Regions from separate parts of the Bradyrhizobium sp. HKCCYLRH1030 genome, predicted to be linked through region 2. Evidence: riboswitches for the same ligand, from Rfam matches in the RefSeq annotation. Region 2 holds a riboswitch; the other holds the start of a gene.
What was found. Region 2 has a riboswitch for S-adenosylmethionine ahead of metX (homoserine O-acetyltransferase MetX). Riboswitches for the same ligand answer to the same signal wherever they lie in the genome.
Positions count from the first base shown of each region.

Region 1: linked by a shared signal. The riboswitch ahead of ACQR1E_RS27445 (O-succinylhomoserine sulfhydrylase) and the one ahead of metX (homoserine O-acetyltransferase MetX) in region 2 are both predicted to bind S-adenosylmethionine.

Region 1 covers NZ_JBNPUY010000011.1:1,062-8,314, forward strand. The annotation lists gene ACQR1E_RS27430 (OpgC domain-containing protein) at 1-1,357, shown strand, start outside; gene ACQR1E_RS27435 (SGNH/GDSL hydrolase family protein) at 1,357-2,115, shown strand; gene ACQR1E_RS27440 (GDSL-type esterase/lipase family protein) at 2,129-3,289, shown strand; gene ACQR1E_RS27445 (O-succinylhomoserine sulfhydrylase) at 3,367-4,575, opposite strand; SAM riboswitch at 4,652-4,731, opposite strand; gene ACQR1E_RS27450 (2'-deoxycytidine 5'-triphosphate deaminase) at 4,844-5,950, shown strand; gene ACQR1E_RS27455 (MATE family efflux transporter) at 6,081-7,253, shown strand, end outside.
Region 2 covers NZ_JBNPUY010000018.1:50,785-58,037, reverse strand. The annotation lists gene metW (methionine biosynthesis protein MetW) at 1-534, opposite strand, end outside; gene metX (homoserine O-acetyltransferase MetX) at 538-1,752, opposite strand; SAM riboswitch at 1,844-1,923, opposite strand; gene ACQR1E_RS32440 (chorismate mutase) at 2,121-2,954, shown strand; gene hisC (histidinol-phosphate transaminase) at 2,992-4,089, shown strand; gene ACQR1E_RS32430 (prephenate/arogenate dehydrogenase family protein) at 4,086-5,021, shown strand; gene ACQR1E_RS32425 (DUF2125 domain-containing protein) at 5,024-6,208, opposite strand; gene ACQR1E_RS32420 (gamma-glutamylcyclotransferase) at 6,308-6,904, shown strand; gene ACQR1E_RS32415 (lysophospholipid acyltransferase family protein) at 6,908-7,253, opposite strand, start outside.

The DNA of each region.
Region 1 (7,253 bases), on a different contig from region 2:
CCCTGCCGGACCGTCCGCCCCCGCCGCCAGCGCCGCACCCGCGCCGGCTGCGGAGACTGCCGCCGCGGCGAGCGCGGCTGCATCTGCATCTGCATCTGCATCTGCATCTGCATCTGCATCTGCATCTGCATCTGCATCTGCCGTCGCGGCCGCGCCGGCCGTCACCGCTGCACCCGCCACCACCGCTGCGCCTGCGATCACCTTCCCGGCGGTCGGCGAGCGCGAGCTGCGGCTCGACCTGTTTCGCGGGCTGGCGCTATGGCTGATCTTCATCGACCATCTGCCGCCGAACCTGCTGACCTGGTTCACGATCCGCAACTACGGCTTCTCCGACGCCACCGAGATCTTCATCTTCATCTCCGGCTACACGGCGGCATTCGTCTATGGCCGGGCGATGCAGGATGCCGGCTTCATCGTCGCCACCGCGCGCATCCTGCGCCGCGTCTGGCAGATCTACGTCGCCCACGTCTTCCTGTTCACGATCTTCCTTGCCGAGATCTCCTACGTCGCGACCAGCTTCGAGAACCCGCTCTACACCGAAGAGATGGGGATCATGGACTTTCTCAAGCAGCCGGACGTGACGATCGTGCAGGCGCTGATCCTGCGCTTCCGCCCCGTCAACATGGACGTGCTGCCGCTCTACATCGTGCTGATGCTGTTCCTGCCGCTGATCCTGTGGCTGATGCGCTGGCGTCCTGACGTCACGCTCGGGCTCTCGGTCGTTCTCTACGCACTCACCTGGGAGCTCGATCTCTATCTGACGGCCTATCCGAACGGCTTCTGGGCGTTCAACCCGTTCGCCTGGCAGCTCCTGTTCGTGTTCGGGGCCTGGTGCGCGCTCGGGGGCGCCCAGCGCATGTCGCGCATCATCAACTCACCGATCACGCTCGGGCTCTGCGTCGCCTATCTGGTCGCGGCCTTCTGCGTGACCCTGACCTGGTACATTCCGCAGCTCGGCCATCTGATGCCGCGCCGAATCGAGCAGTGGATGTATCCGATCGACAAGACCGACCTTGACGTGTTGCGTTTCGCGCATTTTCTCGCACTCGCAGCACTCACCGTGCACTATTTGCGCAAGGATTGGCCGCTCTTGAAGTCGCCGTGGCTGCGTCCGCTGATTGTTTGTGGGCAACACTCGCTCGAGATCTTCTGTCTTGGCGTGTTTCTGGCGTTTGCGGGCCACTTCGTCCTTGCCGAAGTGTCCGGCGGCGCCATGATGCACGCGGTGATCAGCCTTTGCGGCATCCTCATCATGTGGGGGGTGGCGTCGTTGATTTCGTGGTACAAGCGTGAGGCCGATAAGGGGGCCGCGCGAAAAGGTGCGCGCAGCAACGCCGATCTGGCGGGAGGGGGCTGATGAAGTCCGTCTCGTGGTTAAGGTTGGGTATCGCAGCGCTGGCTGTTTCGCTGGCGGCCTCCGCGCGCGCGGAAGACGCGCCGCAGAACTGCGAGGTGCCGGCCTACCTGCTGACAACCGAGAGCCCGCTCCCGAAGGTTGCAGACGCCGCCAAGAATGGCCGCACGCTGGATATTCTCGTCGTCGGAAGCCGCTCATCCTCCATTGTCAGCACCTCCGACGCAAATGCCTACCCCGCCCGTCTGCAGGCGGCGCTGAAGGACAAGCTGCCGGCCGTCACCGTCAATCTCAGCGTCGAGCTGCAGCCCAAGAAGACGGCCGAGGAGGTCGCGGGCAATCTCGTTAAACTGGTGGAAGGAAAACGGCCTAATTTGGTCATCTGGCAGACCGGCACGGTCGACGCCATGCGGTCGATCGATCCTGATGAGTTCCGGCAGGCGGTCGACGACGGTGTGGCGACGCTGCAGAAGGCGGGAGCTGACGTCGTCTTGATGAACCTGCAATACAGTCCGCGGACGGAAACATTGATCTCCGTGCCGCCCTATGTCGACAACATGCGTGTGGTGGCGCAGCAGCGCGACATCCCGCTGTTCGATCGGTTTGCCATCATGCGGCAGTGGAACGAGCAGGGCGATTTCGACCTGTTCAATCCGACGCACGGGGTCGAGCTGGCCAGGCAGGTTCATGACTGCATCGGCCGGGCGCTGTCGAAGTTCATCATCGACGCGGCGCATATCGGGCCGGCGCAGCAGAACTAGGATTATGTCGTTCATGACGTCGAATGAGTGTCACCGCGTATCCGGGACATGGGAGAAGCTTTCGGCCGTTGCGGTCATTGCCATCGCCCTCGCGCTGAGCCCGCAGAAGGTACGGGCGCAGAGCGCAGCGCCGGCTGCACCCGCCGCGCTTTCCGATGTGAAGAGCTCCGGTCCGAGGCCTCCGTTGATCAGCGAGCTGCGACCGAGCATCGGTCACATCACATTGGCGCAGGCGAACGATCAGATGCGCGGGCCGATCGCCGCGGTGCGCCCGGCGGCCACGACCTCGCCGCCCGCGGCGACGACCGCGCCGGCCATGACCGATGCACAGCCGCCGGCTGCAGCCGGGCAGGCCGTCGCGGCCACGCCGCCGCAATCGCGCAGCATCACCGAGCGGGCGATCGACAAGGTCAAGCAGGTCGCCAAATCGGCCACCGACATCTTCAACCGCGTGCCGTGCCTGCCGCCGAAGGGTGTCGCCAAGAAGAACTTCATTTCGCTGCCGCACGTCGCCAACAAGCTCGCCTCCGGCCTGCCGGTCGTGATCGTCGCCTTCGGCTCATCGTCGACGCAGGGCTTTGGCGCGAGCGCGCCGGACTACACCTATCCGAACCGGCTCGCCGCGCAGTTGCGCCGGCAATATCCCATGGTCGACATCAGCGTCATCAATGCCGGCGTCGGCGGCGAGGATGCGCCGGAGATGATGAAGCGACTGGAGACGTCGGTGATCGACCGGCGTCCGGATCTCGTGATCTGGCAGGTCGGCACCAATGCCGTGCTGCGCGATCTCGATCCGGCCGAGACCGCCAGGCTGGTCGAGGACGGCGTCGCCAAGATCCAGGCGGCGGCCTCCGATGTCGTGCTGGTCGACCTGCAATATTCGCCGCGCGTCAACGAGCGCTCGGAGAACGCCAGCCGCATGAACAGGCTGCTCGGGCGTATTGCCGAGCTGCATCACGCCGGCATCTTCCCGCGCTTCGAGGTGATGCGCGACTGGCACGAGCGCCAGGCGATCCCGATCAACGAGTTCGTGATCTCGGACGGCCTGCACATGAGCGATTGGGGCTATGCCTGCTTCGCTCAGTTGCTCGGCGACGACATCATCCGCTCGGTCGGCCAGGTCAAGCTCGGCATCAACGCACCGGCCGAGGTGCCGACCTATCGGCCGATGTGATCGAGCGCGAGTGGGAAACAGCGAGTAGCGAATAGGGAAAGAGATCCTACTACTCGCTACTCTCTATTCGCCATTCGCTACGCCGCGCTGAGGGCGGCGTCGAGATCCTCGATCAGATCGTCGGCATGCTCGAGTCCGGCGGAGAAGCGGATGAAGCCCTCGCTGATGCCGAGCTCGGCGCGCGCCTCCGGCGTCAGCCGCTGATGCGTCGTCGTCGCCGGGTGCGTGACCAGCGTCTTGGCGTCGCCGAGATTGTTGGAGATGCGCGCGAGCTTCAGGCCGTTGAGCGTACGGAACGCAGCCGCCTTGCCGCCCTTGACCTCGAAGCCGACCAGGGTCGAGCCGGCGCGCATCTGCTTGCGGACGGTTGCCGCCTGCGGATGGTCCTCGCGGCCCGGATAGATCAGCCGCGAGATCTTCCGATGCGCGGCGAGGAAGTCAGCCACTTTCGCCGCCGTCTCGGTCTGCGCGCGCACGCGCACCGCCAGGGTCTCCAGGCCCTTGAGCAGAACCCAGGCGTTGAACGGCGAGATCGACGGGCCGGTCTGGCGCATGAAATTGTGGATGTGCTCGGCGATGAACGCCTCCGACGACAGGATCACACCGCCGAGGCAGCGGCCTTGGCCGTCGATGTGCTTGGTCGCGGAATACACCACGACGTCAGCGCCGAGCGCGAGCGGGCTCTGCCAGATCGGGGTGGCGAACACGTTGTCGACGATCAGCCGCGCGCCATGGGCGTGCGCGATCTCGGCGATGGCGGGGATGTCCATCACGTCGAGCGTCGGATTGGTCGGGCTCTCCAGGAAGAACGACTTGGTGTTGGGTCTGACCGCCTTCTGCCACTGGGCGAGGTCGAGCCCATCGACCAGGGTCGACTCGATGCCGTAGCGCGGCAAGAGATCCTCGACCACGTAGCGGCACGAGCCGAACAGCGCCTTGGCCGCGACGACGTGGTCGCCGGCACGGAGGGGAGCCAGGATTGCCGTGGTGACCGCGGCCATTCCGGTTGCGGCCGAGCGGCAGGCCTCGGCGCCCTCGAGCTCGATCATGCGGCGCTCGAACATCGCCGTGGTGGGATTGGAGAAGCGCGAATAGATGAAGCCGGGATCCTCGCCCTTGAAGCGCGCCTCGCATTCCTCGGCGGTGGCGTAGACGAACCCTTGGGTGAGATAGAGCGCCTCGGCGGTCTCGCCGAATTCGGAGCGCAAGGTGCCGGAATGCACCAGCCTCGTTTCGGGACGATAGTGGGCGAACGACGCCGGCGCCTTCGCGGGGGACTTCGACATGTGACCTCCATCGTGGCCACCGCCTCGGGCGATGGGCACAAAAAAACCGGCCTGGGAAAACTCCTCACGGCCGGGATCACAATCGTCCCCGGCCTGTTTAGCGACTTATTTAACGTGGCTGCAAGCCGGCCGGCTCAAATCACCACGGGATAAGTCGTGCTCATAGTCGTAACCGGCCTTTCCGTCAAGCCAGCCATCGGATAACCGGTCAAAAGACCCTATATTGGCTCAATAAGCCGCCGTTCCGGCGCCTGCAAAGGATCAGGTCTTGCCGTTTTCGCTCAGCCCCGACGCCCACGGCATCCTCCCCGATCGCATGATCGTGGCGATGACGGAGGCTGGCCTGATCATCCCCGAATATGATTTCGTCGAGAGCCAGATCCAGCCGGCGAGCCTCGATCTGCGGCTCGGCGACATCGCCTATCGCGTGCGTGCGAGCTTCCTGCCCGGGCCGGGCGCGACGGTCGCCGAGCGCATCGACGAGCTCAAGCTGCACGAATTCGCACTTGCCGACGGCGCGGTGCTGGAGACCAACTGCGTCTACATCGTGCCGCTGTTGGAGAGCCTGGCGCTGCCCAAGGACATCGTCGCGGCCGCCAATCCGAAAAGCTCGACCGGGCGGCTCGACGTGTTCACCCGCGTGATCGCCGACGGCACGCGACGCTTCGACATGATCGGCGCGGGCTATCACGGCCCGCTCTATGCCGAGATCAGCCCGAAGACGTTCCCGGTCCTGCTGCGCGAGGGCTCGCGCCTGTCCCAGGTTCGCTTCCGCTATCGCGACGCGGTCCTGTCGGAGGACGAACTGATCGCGCTGCACCAGGCCGAGCGACTGGTGGATCGCGACGATGCCGATCTCACCGGCGGCGTCGCGCTTTCCGTCGACCTGTCCGGCAGCAATGCGAACGGATATGTGGGCTATCGCGCCAAGCGCCACACCGGCGTCGTCGACGTCGACCGCCGCGCCGGCTATCCGGTCGAGGAGTTCTGGGAGCCGATCAAGGCACGTCCCGACGGCAGCCTCATTCTCGATCCCGGCGAGTTCTACATCCTGGCCTCCAAGGAGGCCGTGCAGGTGCCGCCGGACTACGCCGCGGAGATGGTGCCGTTCGATCCGCTGGTCGGCGAATTCCGCGTCCACTATGCCGGCTTCTTCGATCCCGGCTTCGGCTATGCCGGCGCCGGCGGGCAGGGCTCGCGCGCGGTGCTCGAGGTGCGCTCGCGCGAGGTGCCGTTCATCCTCGAGCACGGCCAGATCGTCGGCCGTCTCGTCTACGAGAAGATGCTGGCGCGGCCGAATGCGATGTATGGCAGCCGCATCGGCTCCAACTACCAGGCCCAGGGCCTGAAGCTCTCCAAGCATTTCCGTCTCTGAGCGCGGCTGCGTCTGCCGCGCACCCCCAATGCGCCTGCCGCACAGGGCGCGCGCCAGCGCCGTGCTAGGAAAGCGAGAGCAATCGAACGATAAGACGGCCGCGGCCTGCGCGGCCGAGCGGGGAGCTGAAATGTCCGAGATCGGCCTGGCCGACAATCCGGTCGGCGAGGGGCGTGAATTGCCGCCCCCCGAGAAGCCGATCCGGAACAAGCTCGTCGACGGACCCATCCTGCGCACCCTGCTGTCGCTGGCCTGGCCCAACATCATCGCGAACACGGCCGGCACCTGCGTCGTCATCGCCGAGACCTCCTATATCGGCCGGCTCGGTATCGAGGCGCTGGCGGCGATGGCGCTGGTGTTTCCGCTGGTGATCCTGACCATGACGATGTCCGGCGGCGCGATGGGCGGCGGCGTGGCCTCGGCGATCGCGCGCGCGCTCGGCGCCGGCGACGCCGAGCGGGCCTCGACGCTCGCCACGCACGCGCTGCTGATCGCGCTATTGTTCGGCGCGACCTTCATGATCGGCATGCTGGCGTTCGGCCCTGCCTTGCTGGAGGTGCTCGGCGGCCGCGGCGCGGTGCTGAGCCATGCCACGGCCTATCTGCAGATCTTCTTCGGCGGCGCGATCCTGCCCTGGCTGATGAACTCGATGGCTGGCATCCTGCGCGGCACCGGCAACATGAAGCTGCCGTCGTTCATGATCCTCAGCTCGGCGCTGCTGCAGATCGTATTGGGCGGCACGCTCAGCCTGGTCCTCGGGCTCGGCATGCGCGGCGTCGCCGCCGGCGCGCTGCTGGCGTTCTGCGTCAGCATCTCGGTGATGGGCTGGTACCTGTTCTCCGGCCGCGCGCGCGTGCGGCCGAAGCTGCGGGGCCTGAAGATCAGCGGCGCGATGTTCGCCGACATTCTCAAGGTCGGCGCCGTCGCCTGCTTCTCGCCGCTGCAATCCGTGCTGTCGATCGCGATCTTCACGCATATGCTGGCGTCGTTCGGCACCGCCGTGCTCGCCGGCTACGGCATCGGCGCGCGGCTCGAGTTCATGATGACCACGGTCGCATTCTCCGTCGGCATGGCCTCGGTGCCGATGGTCGGCATGGCGATCGGTGCGGAGAGAATCGCGCGCGCCCGCCGCATCGCCTGGACGGCGGGACTGGTGTCGTTCGCGTCGGTGGGCGCGCTGTCGACGCTGATCGCGATCGTCCCGCAATTGTGGGTCGACATCTTCACCCAGGACGAGAGCGCGCGCAGCGCGGGCCGGCACTATCTCCAGGTCGCGGCGCCGATGTATGCCTTCATCGGCCTG
Region 2 (7,253 bases):
GCCGATCTCATCGCAGAGCTGCACGAAGTCCTTGATGGTGCAGAAATGGATGTTCGGCGTGTCGTACCAGGTGAAGGGCAGATTGTCGGTTCGCGGCATGTGGCCGCCGACGAGCAGTTGCAGGCGCAGCCGCCAGAAGCCGAAATTCGGAAAGGTGACGATGGCGCGACGGCCGATGCGCAGCAGATTCTCCAGCACGACCTTGGGCTGCCGCGTCGCCTGCAAGGTCTGCGACAGGATCACATAGTCGAACGCATCGTCGGGATAGTCGACGAGATCGGTGTCGGCGTCGCCCTGCACCACCGCGAGCCCCTTGGCGACGCAATGATTGACGCCCTCGCGCGACAGCTCGATGCCGCGGCCGTCGATGCCGCGGCTCTCCAGCAGCTGCAAGAGATCGCCGTCGCCGCAGCCGATGTCGAGCACCTTGGAGTCGCGCTCGACCATGCCGGCGACCAGCAGATGATCCGGCCGATAGGCCAGCACCTCGCCGCCGGAAAAGCCGTTCAGCGGCAACACGCCCTGCATGCTCATGGCTCAGCCTCCGTTCGCGGCGTTGAGGCCGCGCGCCTTGCCGGCGGAATCGAGAAAGGCGCTGGCGATCTCGAAGAACTCGGGGACGTCGAGCAGGAACGCGTCGTGCCCCTTGTCGGTCTCGATCTCCGCGAACGACACCCGCGCGCTGGAGGCATTGAGCGCATGCACCAGCGCCCGCGATTCCGCGGTCGGAAACAGCCAGTCGCTGGTGAAGGACACCACGCAGAAGCGGGTCTTGATGCCGCGGAACGCCGCCGCCAGCACGCCGTCATGATCGGCGGCGATGTCGAAATAGTCCATCGCCCGCGTCAGATAGAGATAGGAGTTGGCGTCGAAGCGCTCGACGAAGGACGAGCCCTGATAGCGCAGATAGCTCTCGACCTGGAAATCGGCGTCGAACGAGAACGTCGGCAGTTCGCGGTCCTGCATGCGGCGGCCGAACTTGCGATGCAGGGCGGCATCCGACAGATAAGTGATATGCGCGGCCATCCGTGCCACCGCGAGGCCGCGATGCGGATGAGTGCCCTTGTCGCCGTAGCGGCCGTGGTCCCAGTCGGGATCGGCCATCACGGCCTGGCGGCCGAGCTCGTGGAAGGCGATGTTCTGCGCCGAATGCCGCGTCGCGCAGGCGATCGCGAGATTCGCGAACACGCGGGTGGGATAGGCCACCGTCCATTGCAGCGCCTGCATGCCGCCCATCGAGCCGCCGACCACGGCGAACAACGTGTCGATGCCGAGATGATCGATCAGCATGGCCTGAGCGCGCACCATGTCGGGGATGGTGATGATCGGGAAATCGAGCCCCCACACCTTGCCGGTGGCGGGATTCAGCGAGGCCGGGCCGGTCGAGCCCATGCAGCCGCCGATCACGTTCGAGCAGATGATGAAATAACGGCTCGGGTCGAGCGGGCGGCCAGGGCCGACCAGCGTCTCCCACCAGCCGGGCTTGCCGGTGACGGGATGGCGGTTGGCGACGTGCTGGTCGCCGGTCAGGGCGTGGCAGACCAGGACCGCGTTGGACCTGTCGGCGTTGAGTTCGCCATAGGTCTGGTAGGCGATCTGGAACGGCGACAGGTCGACGCCGCAATCGAGCCTGAGCGGCTTGTCAGCGCCGAACTGCGCGACCAGCGAGCTCGGATGATCGACCTCGTGCGAGCGCTCTTCGGGCGCAATCGTGCGCAGCGCGGAGGTGGGTTTCGGCGTCAGGCCTGTCATGTCTCTCACCCCGGCCATCCGGCAAGGGCTCCCGAACCACGTGACATATCAGGCCATGAAAAACCCGGCCTGAACTGGGGTTCGGCCGGGATCGATAACGTCCCCGGCCTGTTTAGCGAGTTTTTTAACGTGGCTGCAAGCCGGCCGGCTCAAATGACCACGGAACAGGCAGAAACTAGTCCCGCGGGCGCTCCGCGTCAAGGCAAGCTGGGGTTGACCGCCGATCGGGCGCCCCACGGCTGCAAACCAGCCAAGCCTAGGCGGCACAAGGTAAACTTGCTGTTGCGCGCGTCTCCCGCATCGGAGAGAACGACATCCGTTCCAGTCGGCCGCACGTTAACCGGTGGCCTGCGAAGAGTGACCAGCCCATGTCCAACCCGCCGCCTGCCCCGCCTTCGCTTGCCGATTTGCGCAAGGAGATCGACGCGATCGACGAGCAGGTCCATCAGCTCCTGATGAACAGGGCCGACATCATCGACCGGCTGATCAAGGTCAAGAAGACCCAGGAGGTCGGCTCGGCATTCCGGCCGGCGCGAGAGGCCGACATGATGCGGCGCCTGGTGCAGCGCCATCGCGGCATCCTGCCGCTCGACACCGTCGAGGGCATCTGGCGCGTGATCGTCTCGACGTTCACTTACGTGCAGGCGCCGTTCTCGGTGCACGCCGACGTGTCGGTCGGCGAATCCGCGATGCGCGATTCCGCCAGGTTCCATTTCGGCTTCGTGGTGCCTTATGTCGCCCATTTCAGCGCCCAGGCCGCCGTCGAAGCCGTGGCGCGCTCGAAGGGCGATCTTGCGCTGGTGTCGACGACATCGGGGCATACGCCGTGGTGGATCACGCTCGAGCCCGTGGGCGCGCCGAAGATCATCGCCCGGATGCCGTTCATCGAGCGTGCCGACCATCCGGCGGCGCTGCCGGTGTTCGCGGTGTCGCGGGTCGCCGACGACGCGCTCGTGCTGGAGGTCGAGACCTGGAGCATCCGCGTCTCCGGCTGGAATGCGCAGGTGTCGCGCGCGCTGTCGCCGCTGGCCGACGTGGTCGCGGTGCCCGATACCGCCTTCGACGGCGCCGCGCTGCTGGTGTCGATCGAGGCGCCGTCGAACCTCGACAAGATCAAGGCTGCCCTAATCGCGGCGGGCGCCTCGGTCCGCTCGACGGCCCTCGTCGGCGGCCATGCGAAACGCTATACGGTTCCGAGCTGAGACGCCTCGCGCCAGTGATGATTTTCCGGAGTTGATGATGAACCGCCCCGTGCCGAACCCCGGCATCCTCGACATCGCGCCCTACACGCCGGGCAAGAGTCCCAAGCCGGAGCCTGGCCGCAAGGTTTTCAAGCTGTCGGCCAATGAGACCCCGTTTGGTCCCTCGCCGAGGGCGATCGAGGCGTTCAAGAGCGCGGCCACGCATCTGGAAGATTATCCGGAAGGGACCTCCCGGGTGCTGCGCGAGGCGATCGGCCGCACCTACGGCCTCGATCCCGACCGCATCGTCTGCGGCGCCGGCTCCGACGAGATCCTCAATCTGCTGGCACACACCTTTCTCGGCCAAGGCGACGAGGCGATCTCCACCGCGCACGGCTTCCTGGTCTATCCGATCGCGACCATGGCCTGCGGCGCCAGGAACGTGGTTGCCGCGGAGACGGAGTATCGCACCGATGTCGACGCCATCCTTGCCGCGGTGACGCCGCGCACCAAGCTGGTCTGGCTCGCCAACCCGAACAACCCGACCGGCACCTACATCCCGTTCGACGAGGTCAAGCGGCTGCGTGCCGGCCTGCCGTCGCATGTCGTGCTGGTGCTCGACGCCGCCTATGCCGACTACGTTTCGCGCAATGACTACGAGTTCGGGCTCGAGCTGGTGGCGACGACCGAGAACACGGTCGTCACTCATACCTTTTCCAAGATCCACGGCCTCGCGGCGCTCCGTGTCGGCTGGATGTTCGGCCCGGCGCACATCGTCGATGCGATCAACCGAATCCGTGGGCCGTTCAACGTCTCCTCGCCGGCGATGCTCGCCGCGGTCGCCGCGATCGAGGACACCGCGCATCAGCAGATGTCGAAGACGCACACGGAAACGTGGCGCAACTGGCTGACCGAGGAGATCGGCAAGCTCGGGCTGAAGGTGACGCCGAGCGTCACCAATTTCATCCTGATCCACTTCCCGACCGACAAGGGCAAGACCGCGGTCGAGGCCGACGCATTCCTGACCCGGCGCGGCCTCGTGCTGCGCGCGCTCGCCAACTACAAGCTGCCGAACGCGCTGCGCATGACGATCGGCACCGAGGAAGCCAATCGTCTGGTCGTGGAGGCTCTCAGCGAATTCATGAGGGCGAAATGAGCGTCGCGGGGCGGTTCGAACGCATCGCGCTGATCGGCTTCGGCCTGATCGGCGGCTCGATCGCGCGGGCGGCGCGGCTGCAGGGCGTGGCCGGCGAGATCGTCACCACCGCGCGCTCGGAAAAGACGCGCGCGCGCGTCGCCGAACTCGGCCTCGTCGACCGCGTCGTGGCGAGTAATGCGGAGGCGGTCAAGGATGCCGACCTCGTCATCCTCTGCATTCCCGTCGGCGCGTGCGGTCCGGTCGCGGCCGAGATCGCGCCGCATCTGAAGCCCGGAGCCATCGTCTCCGACGTCGGCTCCGTGAAGGGCGCCATCGTTCGCGACATGGCGCCACATCTGCCAGCGCATGTTCATTTCGTGCCGGCGCATCCGGTCGCCGGCACCGAGAATTCGGGACCGGATTCTGGTTTCGCCGAGCTGTTCATCAACCGCTGGTGCATCCTGACGCCACCCGACGGTGTAGATGCCGACGCGATCGATCGTCTCCGCGCGTTCTGGGCGGCGCTCGGCGCCAAGGTCGAGATCATGACGCCGGATCACCACGACCGCGTGCTCGCGATCACCAGCCATCTGCCGCATCTGATCGCCTACACCATCGTCGGCACCGCCGACGAGCTGGCGCAGGTGACGGAGTCCGAGGTGATCAAGTTCTCCGCCGGCGGCTTTCGCGATTTCACCCGCATCGCCGCCTCCGACCCGACGATGTGGCGCGACATCTTCCTGAGCAACAAGGATGCGGTGCTCGACATGCTCGGCACCTTCACCGAGGACCTCTCCAAGCTGACGCGGGCGATCCGCCGCGGCGACGGCGATGCGCTGTTCGATCACTTCACCCGCACCCGTGCGATCCGCCGCGGCATCGTCGATATCGGCCAGGATTCGGCGGCGCCGGACTTCGGCCGGCCGCTGCCGCAGTTGAAGAAGAGCTGAGGTCAGAACAGCGGCGGGACGCGGGCGACCTTGAACGGACCGAGCACGACGACGCCATCGGAGAAGCGCAACGGGAAGGTCCGCGCCTTGCGCCCTTCGAGGGTGGCCTCCTTGCCGAGCGCATTGATACCGAGCGCGACGCCGACATTGGCGTTCTGCTTGACGACCTTGCCGAGGCCGGGAATGGCGCGGTCGAGCGCACCGAGCAGGTTGTTGACGTCCTGCGACTTCACACCCGGCGCTACGCGATCGAGCGTCCCCTGCGGCACGCCGTTTTCGAGCATCTTGTCGAGACCGAGCGCCGGAATGACCTTTTCGATCCCGGCCACCGTCATTTGCACTTCGCCATCAATGCCGCCATTGGCGGTCAGGCTGAGCGTGCCCGACGCAACGGCCAGTAGCTCGCCCTGCTGGATGCGCGACTGGACGATCTCGACATGACCGCCCGCCGCCTGGATCTCGCGAAACCGCTCCGGCCAGGGTTTGGGCCGGAAGTCCTTGAGACCCGTGACGCGGGCCTGGATGTCGGTATTGAACGGTTCGGCAAGCAGAGGATGGCTGCCTTGGATGCTGCCGCTTTCGATCTGCAGCGCAGTCTCCAGCACCGGATGGTCGGACGGCGTGCCGTCGGCGAAGCGGCCGTGCAACTCGACGTGATCGGCGCGCGCGGCGGGCACGGCTGTCCCGCCCTCGATGCGGTCGATGGTCGGTTGTTCGAACACGAGGTCGGCGCGCTGTGGCGGCCCTGGCAGGCCGCGGACACTGGCCTCGCCGACGCGCCAGTTCGCGGAGAACGAGGTCGGTCCGCGCCCATCAGCAATCGTCGCGGGTCCCTTGAACTCCGCGATGAGCCGCTTCGGGTCCCACACCTGGGCGACGACGAGGATCTCGTCGAGCTTGGCATTCATCAAAGGCGTGCCGGCGGCCTGCGAGAACAGGTCCACGCTCGGATCCGTGCAGCGGACCTCGAGCCGGAACGGGAAGCCCGCGACCGAGCGCTTCGCGCAGTCATAGACGCGTCCCGATTTTGCTTCGCGCGCACGCCAAGCGTCGGCCTGGACATCCACTTGCGAAGCGGCGAAGAACCAGAATGCGCTCCACGCAACAGCGGCGATCAGGAGCAGAACGGGAGCTATGAAGAGCCCCCAACGAGAGCGCCTGCGGCGCGCTTGCGGCAAACGAGACATGCAGGACACCCTTTGGGCAGCAATTTTGGCAATTCGGCGATCACGGATTGTGTATCTAAATTAACAATTCGCGAGCATCACACTTAGGCTTCCGCATTGATGTCCGCAATGACCCTCTCCGAACGCGACCTTCCCCACGGCGACCTCTGGGTCTTCGGCTACGGCTCGCTGATGTGGCGGCCCGGATTCGCTTTTCTCGAGCAGGTGCCGGCGCGGCTGATCGGCGAGCATCGCGCGCTCTGTGTGTATTCGTTCGTCCACCGCGGAACGCCGGAGAAGCCGGGCCTCGTGCTCGGTCTCGATCGCGGCGGCGCGTGTCGCGGCATTGCGTTCCGGGTGGCAGCAGACAAGCGCGACGAGACCATCGCCTATTTGCGGGCGCGTGAGCAGGTAACCTCGGTATATCGCGAAGTGACGCGCTCGGTTTGGCTTGAAAACGACGCGCGCGAGCGGGTGAGCGCGCTGGTCTACGTGGTCGATCGCGGCCACGTGCAATATGCAGGCCGGCTGTCGCCACAGGAGCAGTTGCGCCATGTGCGCCAGGGTCACGGCCAGTCCGGCGCCAATCGCGACTACGTGATCTCGACCGTGAAGGCGATCGAGGCGCAGGGCTTTCGCGACGCGCAGTTGCATCGGCTGGCGACGATGCTGCACGATGACGGCCACTCGCTGCATCCTGCGCCAAGCAAGACATAGCCCTCAAGCCTTCACCGGCGCCGGCACCCGGCCAAACAACTGCGCCTGTTCCGCCTGCCCCGCGGCGACGAGCCGGCCGGTCGCCTCTTCGATGACGCTCTGAATCCGCGCCATGAACTCATCGCGCGGCAGGCCAGGCGGCAGCGGATCGAGAAACTCCACGACGAGCGTGCCCGGATAGCGCAGAAATGTGCGGCGTGGCCAAAACAGACCCGAATTCAGGGCCACCGGCAGGCAGAGTACGCCGCAATCCGTGTAGATCAGGCCGACCCCGCCCTTGTAGTCGGGCGGTGCGCCCGCCGGACGCCGGGTGCCTTCCGGGAAGATCACAAACTGACGGCCGTGCTTC